3 regions of the Pantoea eucrina genome follow, and region 1 is predicted to be linked to each of the others. Evidence: predicted binding sites of a transcription regulator. Region 1 holds the regulator's gene; each other region holds the start of a gene.
The links. The regulator CRP, encoded in region 1, controls carbon source genes, mostly activating them, when cyclic AMP is high. The targets are predictions, from matches to a motif close to ATGTGANNNNNNTCACAT.
Positions count from the first base shown of each region.

Region 2: a site for CRP is predicted at 1,392-1,409, ahead of idnD (L-idonate 5-dehydrogenase). Genes of this name have one in related genera too.
Region 3: a site for CRP is predicted at 1,661-1,678, ahead of msrB (peptide-methionine (R)-S-oxide reductase MsrB). Genes of this name have one in related genera too.

Region 1 is NZ_CP083448.1:3,088,548-3,092,617, forward strand. Features, by position in the region: gene LAC65_RS14730 (hydrolase) at 1-117, shown strand, start outside; gene LAC65_RS14735 (YheU family protein) at 114-332, shown strand; gene LAC65_RS14740 (phosphoribulokinase) at 394-1,263, shown strand; gene LAC65_RS14745 (OsmC family protein) at 1,360-1,764, opposite strand; gene crp (cAMP-activated global transcriptional regulator CRP) at 2,055-2,687, shown strand; gene LAC65_RS14755 (YccS/YhfK family putative transporter) at 2,748-4,070, shown strand, end outside.
Region 2 is NZ_CP083448.1:2,917,587-2,921,656, reverse strand. Features, by position in the region: gene LAC65_RS13805 (response regulator) at 610-1,308, shown strand; gene idnD (L-idonate 5-dehydrogenase) at 1,468-2,499, shown strand; gene idnO (gluconate 5-dehydrogenase) at 2,509-3,273, shown strand; gene LAC65_RS13790 (purine nucleoside phosphorylase YfiH/LACC1 family protein) at 3,417-4,070, opposite strand, start outside.
Region 3 is NZ_CP083448.1:1,775,954-1,780,023, reverse strand. Features, by position in the region: gene LAC65_RS08360 (D-hexose-6-phosphate mutarotase) at 1-382, opposite strand, end outside; gene gapA (glyceraldehyde-3-phosphate dehydrogenase) at 456-1,454, opposite strand; gene msrB (peptide-methionine (R)-S-oxide reductase MsrB) at 1,793-2,203, shown strand; gene LAC65_RS08345 (YeaC family protein) at 2,205-2,486, shown strand; gene pncA (bifunctional nicotinamidase/pyrazinamidase) at 2,517-3,125, opposite strand; gene ansA (asparaginase) at 3,141-4,070, opposite strand, start outside.

The DNA of each region.
Region 1 (4,070 bases):
CTGACGCAGCAGGGTGGACACGTTGGCTTTGTCGGCGGCAGCCTGCTTCAACCGCATATGTGGCTGGAGCAGCGCGTGCCGGAGTGGCTCTCAACTTATCTGGATGGGCAATTGTGATTATTCCGTGGCAGGAACTGGATGTAACAACGCTGGAAAACCTGATTGAAAGTTTTGTTCTGCGCGAAGGCACTGACTACGGTGAGCAGGAGCGCAGCCTGGCGCAGAAGGTAGCCGACGTGCGCCGCCAGCTGCAGCAGGGCGAGGTGGTGCTGGTCTGGTCTGAGCTGCATGAAACGGTCAATATTATGCCGCGGCGCGAGTTTCGCGGCTGATGCACTGCCGGATAATTCATGGTAACAATGCTCATCGCCCGACCTCACAGGGAGCACCCGTATGTCAGCCAGACACCCCGTTATCGCCGTTACCGGCTCCAGCGGCGCCGGTACCACGACAACCAGCCTTGCGTTCCGTAAAATTTTTCAGCAGCTGGGGCTGCATGCAGCCGAAGTAGAAGGCGACAGTTTTCATCGCTATACCCGGCCGGAAATGGATATGGCGATCCGCAAAGCACGCGATCTGGGTCGTCACATCAGCTATTTTGGTCCGGACGCCAATGACTTTGGCCTGCTGGAGCAGACGTTCCGGCGCTATGGCGAAAGCGGCATAGGAGAGTCGCGCAAATACCTGCACACCTATGACGAGGCCGTGCCGTGGAATCAGGTGCCGGGCACCTTTACTCCCTGGCAGCCGCTGCCGGAGAATACTGATGTGCTGTTTTATGAGGGACTGCACGGCGGAGTGGTTACGCAGCAGCATAACGTGGCGGAGCATGTTGATCTGCTGGTGGGCGTGGTGCCGATCGTCAATCTTGAGTGGATACAGAAACTGGTACGCGATACCAGCGAACGGGGCCATTCGCGCGAAGCGGTGATGGACTCCGTGGTACGGTCGATGGAAGATTATATCAACTACATCACGCCGCAGTTTTCGCGCACGCACCTTAACTTTCAGCGGGTACCGACAGTTGATACCTCTAACCCGTTCGCGGCGCGCGAGATCCCCTCACTGGATGAGAGTTTTGTGGTGATCCATTTTCGCGGCCTGGAAGGTATCGCTTTCCCCTATCTGCTGGCGATGATTCAGGGATCGTTTATTTCGCATATGAATACGCTGGTGGTACCGGGCGGCAAAATGGGACTGGCGATGGAGCTGATCATGATGCCACTGGTGCAGCGGCTGATTGAAGGAAAACGGATAGAGTAGAGGCCATGTCTGCCAGACGACGTGGCATCGGTCGCCATAAATGGCGACCCTGCAAAGCCTGTTTCACGGGTAGCGAGGTATGCGCACCGGCAGCTGTTACAGCTCAACTACCTCATGGCTGTGGGTGATCTCCACCCCTTTGCCGAGCATGATCGCCACCGAGCAATATTTTTCTGCCGACAGGTCAACCGCCCGCGCCACCGCTTTCTCGCTCAGCGCTTTGCCGCTGACGATAAAGTGCAGGTTAATCTGTGTAAAAATACGTGGTGCTTCTTCGCGCCGTTCTGAAGTCAGTTTGACCTCGCAGTCAGCCACGTCATTACGCCCTTTTTGCAGAATCGAGACCACATCAATCGCGCTACAGCCGCCGGCGGCCATCAGTACCATCTCCATCGGGCTTGGCGCTTTATCGCCTGAATTCCCGTCCATTAATAACTGATGTCCTGATGAGGATTCTCCGAGAAAGGTCAGCCCTTCCACCCATTTCACACGTGCCTGCATTATTCTTTCTCCTGAAGCGGCGTTTTGCGCCAGAGTACGCGTTCATCCGGCAAACAGCAATCGCCCGCCTGCTGAAGCGAGACAACACAAGACAGCCTGCAAAAGCTGTGCTACAAACAGAGCTGAAAATTTCTTCGTCGTGGCTGATGAGGACGGGCAGAATCAAAAGCAGAGCTTACACATCCGCCCGGATAATTTTTATTAACAGGACGCGCTGGACGATTTCATCGCCTGACAGGGAATGAATGCCCCTGTGTTTTGGGCACGATTACAATAGAGGATAATAGCGAATGGTTCTCGGCAAACCGCAAACAGACCCTACACTCGAATGGTTCCTGTCCCATTGCCATATTCACAAATATCCATCCAAAAGCACGCTGATCCATCAGGGTGAAAAAGCAGAAACGCTCTACTACATCGTTAAAGGTTCCGTTGCGGTACTGATTAAAGATGAAGAAGGCAAAGAGATGATCCTCTCCTATCTGAATCAGGGAGATTTCATCGGCGAACTCGGCCTGTTTGAAGAGGGCCAGGAGCGCAGTGCCTGGGTGCGTGCGAAAACAGCCTGCGAAGTTGCTGAAATTTCCTACAAAAAATTTCGTCAGCTGATTCAGGTTAACCCGGATATTTTGATGCGCCTGTCGGCGCAGATGGCACGTCGCCTGCAGGTGACATCAGAAAAGGTGGGTAACCTGGCTTTCCTGGATGTTACCGGCCGCATTGCGCAGACGCTGCTTAATCTGGCTAAACAGCCGGATGCCATGACCCACCCCGACGGTATGCAGATTAAAATTACCCGTCAGGAGATTGGTCAGATCGTGGGTTGCTCACGGGAAACCGTTGGTCGCATCCTGAAAATGCTGGAAGATCAGAACCTGATCTCCGCACACGGTAAAACCATCGTCGTTTACGGCACCCGCTAAGCTGTTTCACCCCCCACGGCGTGATGACACCATCACGCCGTTTCTGTTTGCGATAAGCTGATGTGGCGCCGAATCATCTATCATCCCGAAGTCAATTACGCTCTGCGTCAGACGCTGGTGCTGTGCCTGCCTGTCGCGCTGGGATGGCTGTGTGGCGATCTGCAAAAAGGCCTGCTGTTCTCGCTGGTACCCGCCTGCTGCAATATTGCCGGCCTTGATACGCCGCATAAACGCTTTTTCAAACGCCTGATCGTGGGCGGTACGCTTTTCGCCACCGGCAGTTTTCTGATCCAGTACCTCACCAACGCCGCGGTTCCGCTGCCGCTTATTATGCTGGTGCTGCCGCTGCTGATTGGCGTGACGGGCGAAATCAGTCCGCTGCACGGGCGTCTGCTGCCCGGCACGCTGATTGCAGCGATCTTTACGCTGAGCCTGGTGGGGCGTATGCCGATCTGGGTGCCGCCGCTGCTCTATATTGGCGGCACGTTCTGGTATGGCCTGTTTAACTGGTTCTGGTACTGGCTGTGGAAAGAGCAGCCGATGCGTGAAACGCTGAGCCTGCTCTATCGTGAGCTGGCTGACTACTGCGATGCCAAATATACCCTGCTGACACAGCTGACCGATCCGGAAAAAGCGCTGCCGCCGCTGCTGGCGCGCCAGCAGAAAGCGGTTGACCTGATCACCACCTGCTATCAGCAGATGCATATGCTTTCTGCCAGCCGCGATAACAGCCATAAGCGGCTGACGCGCGCTTTTCAGGTGGCGCTGGATCTGCAGGAGCATATCGCTGTCAGCCTGCACCAGCCGGAGAAAGTGCAAAAGCTGGTAGAACAGAGTCATGCGGAAGCGGTTATCCGCTGGAATGCAAAAACCATTTCGGCACAGCTCAGGCTGCTGGCCGATGCCATTCTCTATCACCAGCTGCCCGCCCGCTTTCAGATGGAAAAGCCGCTCGGCGCGCTGGAAAAAATTGCGCGGCAGCATCCGGATAATCCGGTTGGCCACTTCTGCCTTTATCATTTCAGCCGCATCGCCCGCGTGCTGCGCACCCAGAAACCGCTCTATACGCGCGATCTGATGGCCGATCGCCAGCGGCGCCTGCCGCTGCTGCCCGCCCTGCGCAGCTATCTATCGTTCAGGTCCGGCGCGCTGCGCAGCGCGGCCCGCTTTGCCGTTATGCTGATGTTTGGCAGCTCTGTTGCGCTGTTTTTTAATATTCCCAAGCCCTACTGGATCCTGATGACCATTATGTTTGTCAGCCAGAATGGCTACAGCGCCACGCGCGTGCGCATTCAGCACCGGGCGCTCGGCACCTTTGCCGGGCTGCTGATTGCCGCCGCATCGCTGCGTTTCGCCGTACCGGAATCGATCGCGCTGCTGTTT
Region 2 (4,070 bases), 170 kb from region 1:
GTCAAAAAAAGCAGGGCGGCAGGTTACGTACGAAGTATCAGCTTGTCTTCGTTACGCACGGGAAGGACCGGCGCGCCCTGAAAGGGCCAGAGTACAGGGCTAATGACTTAGCACTTTTTATATATCATCATGGATTCCTTTTTCCGGAAACGCCGGGTAATTATCAGACCGCGGCAACCTGTGTTCATCGCAACTCGCCTGAGTTTTAAATATTATAGCGGGAAAGTAATCTGGAAATAAGTCTTCAGATAGAGTCAGACAGAGAATTTATCATTTTAACCGCTATTTTAATGTTATTAATGATGCTTGTTAATCATAGCGCGCAGCTGAATGGTGCGATCGGATGAGTGATATATTTATTGCGCGCCAGCCCGCACAGTTAGCGGCAGCCAGCAGCCGGGGTGCCTCTTTTTCTGGATGGATTATCCTTTATTTTATTTGTGAAGCAGTTAATTCCATATCTTAATAATTTTTTATTTATCGGTTTTATATAATTACCTGAATAATCACATTGTGAAGGTGATTTTCCTGCTATTACCACTGAGTTAACTGAAAAGGTTAAACGATATAGCCCTTTTACCTGTCATATACTTTTAGAGGAGAGGCAGATTGGATTTAAACACTCAGCCAGTCCGTATTGCTGTTCTTGACGGTCATCCTATGATTCGTCTGGTTTTTGAGCTATGTCTGAAAAACCATCCCGATATTCACCTTGTTGCTGCCTGGTCTTCCGGCAGCGAGCTTTTCAGCGCGTTAAGTACGCACAGTGTTGATGTTCTGATTCTGGATTTCCTGCTAGGCGAGCGTGAAATTGATGGCCTGACGCTAATAAAGCAAATACGTAATCACTATCCGATGCAGAAAATGCTGGTTTTAACCTCTGCCGAAAGCCCGGCGGTAGCAAGAATGGTACTCCGGGCCGGCGTAAACGGGTTTATCGGTAAAAGCCATCCCTTTGAAGAGGTACTGGCGGCGGTCAGATCCGTTGCTGAGAATAACCTGTTTTTAGCCACGCACCTTGCTGAAGAGATCCAGACGCTGTATGCCATTTCCGGAAAAAAGGCGGACGATGATTTCTGTATCAGCTGTAAGCCGGTTCTTCACGAAAAAATAAGATTATTAAGCCCGCGTGAAGCAGAAGTGATCCGCTGCTTTCTTGATGGCATGAGCGTTTCACAGATTGCGGCCAAGTTCAGACGAAGCCGGAAGACGGTAAGCGGACAGAAGCAGTCGGCGCTGAAAAAGCTCGGCGTCCGTTCAGATTCGGAACTATTTAAATATAGCCGGGAGCTGCTGTCAGCCCGGTAATCGCGCAGGGCGGCCGCGCCCGAGCGCAGCAACCTGATAGCCAGTTCACGTTCCCGGTAACATCTTTTCTGTAACATCGTTCTGAGTGATGTTCATCACAGTTTTATCCTGTTTAACCCGTTTTTATAGTCGTCACATCATCAGACTCACAGGATAAACATGAATATTGAAACGCAATCCTGCGTTATTACCGGCAAAAAGCAGGTCAGTGTCGCACAGCAGCAGGTGCAATGGGATGGCTCCGGCACGCTGGTGCGCATTACGCGCGGCGGAATCTGCGGCTCCGATCTGCACTACTACCAGGAGGGAAAAGTGGGCAGCTTTGCGCTGCAAATGCCCATGATACTCGGGCATGAAGTGATTGGTTACGTCATTGAAAGCGACGATCCCCGCCTGCAGCCGCAGCAAAAAGTGGCTGTCAATCCGGCTAAACCCTGCGGTGAATGCAAATATTGTCAGCGCCAGCAGGAGAACCAGTGTACCGCCATGCGCTTTTTTGGCAGTGCAATGTATGTCCCGCACGTCGATGGCGGATTTACCCGGCACAAAGTGGTGGCGAGCAGCCAGTGCGTGCCTTTTCCACAGGATGCTGATGAAAAGGTGATGGTGTTTGCTGAGCCGCTCGCGGTCTGCATTCACGCCACGCATCAGGCTGGCGATCTTACCGGTAAGCGTATCTTTATCTCCGGCACCGGGCCAATTGGCTGTCTGATTGCCGCTGCCGTGCAGGCGCGTGGTGCTGCAGAGGTTGTCTGCAGCGATATCAGTGAACGTTCGCTGGAGATGGCGCAGCAAATGGGTGCCACGCAAATAGTTAACGCGGCAAGCGGCGATTTCACCGGCTGGATGGCGGATAAGGGCTACTTCGATGTTACGTTTGAAGCGTCCGGCCATCCGGCGTCACTGCAGCGCTGCCTGGAAGTTGTGTGTGCCAGAGGCACGGTGGTGCAGGTAGGAATGGGCGGCGCATTTCCTGATTTCCCCCTGATGACGCTGATTGCCAAAGAGATAAATCTGACGGGATCGTTCCGTTTTACGCATGAATTCAATACGGCAGTTGAGTGGCTGGCGCAGGGCGTTATCAACCCGCTGCCGCTCTACAGCGGGGAATACCCGCTTCAGGATATCGATGCGGCGCTGCAGTTTGCCAGCGATAAAACCCACGCGGCAAAAGTTCAGCTGACTTTTTAGGGAGATACTATGAACGCACTCTTTTCTCTGGCCGGCAAGCGTGTACTGCTGACCGGTTCAGCACGCGGTATCGGGTTTCTGCTGGCGCAGGGCCTGGGTGAAGCCGGCGCCGAAGTGATTATTAACGCGACCACAGCTGAAGGGGCAGAGCGCGCCGCCGCCGCCCTGCGCGAGCAGGGGATCGTCGCCCGGGCCAAAGCGTTTGACGTAACCGATTCCGGCGCGGTGCATCAGGCGATCGATGAAATTGAAGCACAGTGGGGCGCCATCGATATTCTGGTAAATAACGCCGGCATCCAGCGTCGGCGGCCTTTTCTGGAGTTTCCTGAACAGGACTGGCACGACGTAATTGCGGTAAACCAGACCGCCGTGTTTTTTGTCTCGCAAAAAGTGGCGCAGCAGATGGTAACGCGCCAGCGCGGCAAAATTATCAATATCGGTTCAATGCAGAGTGAGCTGGGCCGCGACACCATCACGCCTTATGCGGCCTCTAAAGGGGCGGTCACCATGCTGACGCGGGGAATGTGCGTCGAGCTGGCGCGCTACAACATTCAGGTTAATGCGATTGCGCCGGGCTACTTTGTCACCGAGATGACGCAGCCGCTGGCTGACGATCCCGCGTTTACCGGCTGGCTGACTAAGCGTACGCCTGCTGCGCGCTGGGGTAAGCCGGAAGAGCTGATTGGTGCCGCCATCTTTCTGGCCTCTGCCGCCTCAGATTTCGTTAACGGACATCTGCTGTTTGTCGATGGCGGTATGCGCGTAGCCGTGTAGTGCGTGGCCCGAGAGCCTGCCTGGCAACATTTTAAACAGTGGAGATTCAGAAGGAAGCGCCAATCTCGCCGCCTGGAGCCGCGGCTCTGCTGACGCTTAGCGCGCTTATCCACGGGCCGGCTGCTCACAGGGCAGCAAAGCGATTAACGACGGCGGATCCACGAAAAGCGCGACTGGTATCCACTACTGAAGTGGGTATTGCGCCGGTAGCTGGATCCCGCCTCGGCCATACAGTAGGTACATACGTTGACCGCATCAATCTGTGCCGGCCCGAGTCCGCGCTCTAGCAGGATGCTGCGCGCCAGCCCGGGCAGGCTGAACCACGCCCCCTGCTGCTGCGCCTGCGCCTGCGCACGTACCGCCTGCGGATTCACGGGTTGCTGATGCGTCCACTGCAGCGGCGGCAGATCGCTGCGCTGCTGCATCTGGCGGATACGATCCTCGCCCAGCTCATAACAGCAGGGGCCAATGGCCGGACCGATAGCGACGCAAAGCGTATCGATACTCGCGCCGCGTGCCAGCAGGGCATCCAGCGCGCTTTGCAGAATTCCGCTAAGCGTGCCGTTCAGCCCGGCATGGATCGCCGCCACCTGCTGCTGCACGGGATCGGCAAACAGCACCGGCAGGCAGTCGGCAGTATAAACCGCTACCGGACGGTTATCTTCAGCAATCACACCGTCAGATTCACAGCTTTTTGGCGGCCGGTTTTGTCCCGATAACACCACGCGGGCGCTGTGACGCTGATGTCCGTAAGCGGCAGCCTCAGGTGCAGGCAGACCCGCAGGCTGAAAGGCATA
Region 3 (4,070 bases), 1.3 Mb from region 1:
AGAGCTTTTTCGTCTGGCTGTTACTTTCCAGCGTAAAGGTCAGCATGACGGCATCGTCATTTTCATCGTGTGCTGTCAGCGTCCATGGCTGGGTGCGGGCAAATCCGTGAGCCGGTTCACCGGCAGGGCCAAACCACGGCCAGCAGATCGGCACGCCGCCGCGAATCGCTTTACCTGCTTTAAACGCACTTTTATCACTCAGCCAGAGAACAGGCTGCTGACCGCTGGGCTGCCAGGCGAGCAGATGCGCGCCCTGAAGCGCGATAGCCGCACGAACTTTCGGATGACTGATAATCACGACCGGCAGGTCATCCTGCTGACGCAGCGACAGGTAAGGGGTTATCTGCTCTGTCACAGGCAGTGTAAAAAGCGTATTTGGCATCGTTCAGCCTCTGTTTATCTGGTCGAAAAAAAAAGGGCGACCGAAGTCACCCTTATTGATATAGCCTGGTCGCTTATTTAGCAGCAACCAGAGCAATCAGGTCGAGAACCTTGTTGGAATAACCGGTTTCGTTATCGTACCAGGAAACCAGTTTCACAAAGTTATCATTCAGCGCGATACCTGCTTTGGCATCGAATACTGAAGTCAGTACTTCGCCGTTGAAGTCAGTAGAAACCACGTCATCTTCAACATAGCCCAGTACATCTTTCATTTCGCCTTCTGAAGCCGCTTTGATAGCTTCACAGATCTCTTTGTAGGTCGCTGCTTTTTCCAGACGAACGGTCAGGTCAACCACAGAGACGTTAGGCGTAGGAACGCGGAAAGCCATACCGGTCAGTTTACCGTTCAGCTCTGGCAGTACTTTACCAACCGCTTTTGCTGCGCCAGTAGACGATGGGATGATGTTCTGTGCTGCACCGCGGCCGCCGCGCCAGTCTTTATGTGACGGACCATCAACGGTTTTCTGGGTAGCAGTGGTGGCGTGAACGGTGGTCATCAGGCCTTCAACGATACCGAATTTATCGTTGATGACTTTTGCCAGCGGTGCCAGGCAGTTGGTGGTGCAGGATGCGTTAGACACGATATCCTGGCCAGCATATTTATCAAAGTTGGCACCGCGTACAAACATCGGGGTGTCATCTTTAGATGGACCGGTCAGAACCACTTTCTTTGCACCGGCAGAGATATGCTTACGTGCGGTTTCGTCAGTCAGGAAGATCCCGGTTGCTTCAGCAACAACGTCAACGCCTGCTTCGTCCCACTTGAGGTTAGCCGGGTCTCTCTCAGCGGTAACACGGATTTTTTTGCCGTTAACAATCAGCGCGCCATCCTGTACTTCTACGGTGCCGTCAAAACGACCATGGGTAGAATCGTACTTCAGCATGTAAGCCATGTAATCGGCGTCGAGCAGATCGTTGATCGCGACGATTTCGATGTCTGAACGCTGCTGAGCAGCACGGAAAACGATGCGACCGATACGGCCAAAACCGTTGATACCTACTTTGATAGTCATATATTCCACCAGCTATTTGTTAGTGAATAAAAGGTTGGCTGTAAAATTACAAAAACCTTACCAGGCGTCAAGCGGAATCGTGTCAATTGTTGCGACAGGTCAATTCCAACGCCAGGAATAATCTGTATTGCAACCGCTTGCGCGCCGATTTTACAGCGCGTCTATCTTACGCTGATTAGCGTGTGAAAAGGGAAGTTTGTCACAAAGAGTGATCGTCATCACAAAACCACGCTGCAGCGACCAGGGCAGAAAAGTTCGCACAAAAAAAACGTCGGGCAATGTTGTCCGTTTGTTAGAATAGTAGCTGATTTCTACAGAAAGATACTCTGGAAGCAAAAATGGCAAAAGATACCGCATCTGAAGCAAAAATCGGCCAGCTGTCGGAAATGCAGCGCTACGTCACGCAGCATCGGGGTACCGAACCACCCTTTACCGGCGCGCTGTTGCACAACAAGCAGGATGGCATTTATCACTGTCTGGTCTGTCAGGCACCGCTGTTTCTGTCAGAAAGCAAATATGATTCAGGCTGTGGCTGGCCCAGTTTCTACCAGCCGGTCAGCGATGAGGCGATACGCTACCTTGAAGACGACTCGCACGGCATGCACCGGGTTGAGATCCGCTGCGGCAGCTGTGACGCGCATCTGGGGCATGTTTTTCCGGATGGCCCGCAGCCTACCGGTGAGCGCTATTGCGTTAACTCCGCCTCGCTGAGCTTTACTGACGAACAGGGCAAACAGCAGGAGGGATAGAATGAATCAGGAACTGAATGCGATGCTGGATGCGATGACGCCTGAGATCTATGCACGTCTGGCAACCGCCGTTGAGACGGGTAAATGGCCTGATGGTGTTGCATTAACGCAGGAGCAGCGCGAGCACTGTCTGCAGCTGGTCATGCTGTGGCAGGCGCGTCATAACGACTCACCTCAGCATATGAGCATTGCCAAAGGGGGAGATATTGTGACGAAATCTAAAAAGCAGCTGAAAGAAGAGTTTGGCATCGAGCCGGATGTCACGCGCATCAATCTGCACTAAGAAAACAGGCTGGAATACCCAGCCTGTTTTTCAGATTATTTCCGCACCCTGCGCCTGCATTTGCGCCAGCGCAATGTCACTGTCTTCCGGATTGAGATTCACGCCGCGGCAGCCCTCTTTAACGACCTGAACGTGATACCCGAGCTCCAGCGCATCCAGCACGCTATATTTCACACAGTAGTCAGTCGCAATCCCCAGCATAACCAGATGCGTGATATCGCGTTCGCGCAACCAGTTATCCAGTTCAGTTTTGCGCCGGTGTCCGTTATCGAAAAAGGCGCTGTAACTGTCGACATCAACGTCTCCACCTTTGTGAAATACGGCGTCAATCAGGGAGCGATCGAGGTCGGGATGAAAATCTGCGCCCGGGCTGTTTTCGATACCGTGGTCCGGCCACCAGATTTGCGCCAGCCCGTTAAGCTCACCCAGCGTGTAGACAGGCTCACCGGACACTGAGGCAAAGCTGCCATGATTTGCCGGATGCCAGTCCTGCAGGGCCACAACACATTCGCCGCGCTGGCGAAACTCACGCGCATAGCGATTCGCTACCGCCACAGTCTGATCACCTTCGCGCACGGCCATCGGACCGCCGGGGCAAAAGTCATTCTGGATATCGATAATTACCAATGCCCGCTTCATATCATTTTGCTCCGTTCAATCTTCAGTCAGTTCGCCACGTAAGTTCTGCTGCATTCTGGCACGAATTTCATCGGGGCTAAGGTCCTGACTCAATAAATAGTGCAGTTTTGTTAACGTGGCCTCAACGGTGAGGTCAAAACCGCTGATCACGCCAGCATGCTCCAGCGCATTGCCAGTGGCATAGCCGCCCATATTCACTTTGCCGGACATGCACTGCGTCAGGTTAACCACGATAATCCCGCGTTCGCTCGCCTGCTGCAGCTCATGCAGGAACTCCGCATTTTGCGGCGCATTGCCCACGCCATAAGAGCGCAGAATCAGCGCCTTAACCGGCTGGCGCAGGAAGTTGCGCACCACGTCTGCAGAGATGCCCGGATAAATGGTGACCACGCCAATAGGCTGCGGGGTAATGGGATGAACCACCAGCTCGCCCGTCTGCTGTGGCGCGGGAGAGGTGTTCAGACGGCGGATATGGATACCCGCTTCCAGCAGCGGCGACAGATTTGGCGAGGCGAAGGCGTTAAAGCCGTCGGCGTGCGCTTTGGTGGTACGGTTGCCGCGGAACAGGGTGTTATTGAAAAACAGTGCCACTTCATTGATCGGATAGTTAGCCGCCACGTAGAGGGAGTTCAGCAGATTTTGCTGACCGTCAGAGCGCAGTTCCGCCAGCGGGATCTGCGATCCGGTGACGATGACCGGTTTTGCCAGATTTTCCAGCATGAAGGAGAGAGCCGATGCGGTGAAAGCCATGGTATCGGTTCCATGCAGAATAACAAAACCGTCATAGGCGTCATAATTCTGGCGGATATCATCTGCGATTGCCTGCCAGTCCTGCGGCGTCATATCAGAGGAGTCGATAAGCGGGGCGTATTCATGAATCGTAAAATCCGGCATCTCCGGCCGGTGAAACTCAGGCATATTGGCCAGCTGCTGCTGAAGGTGGCC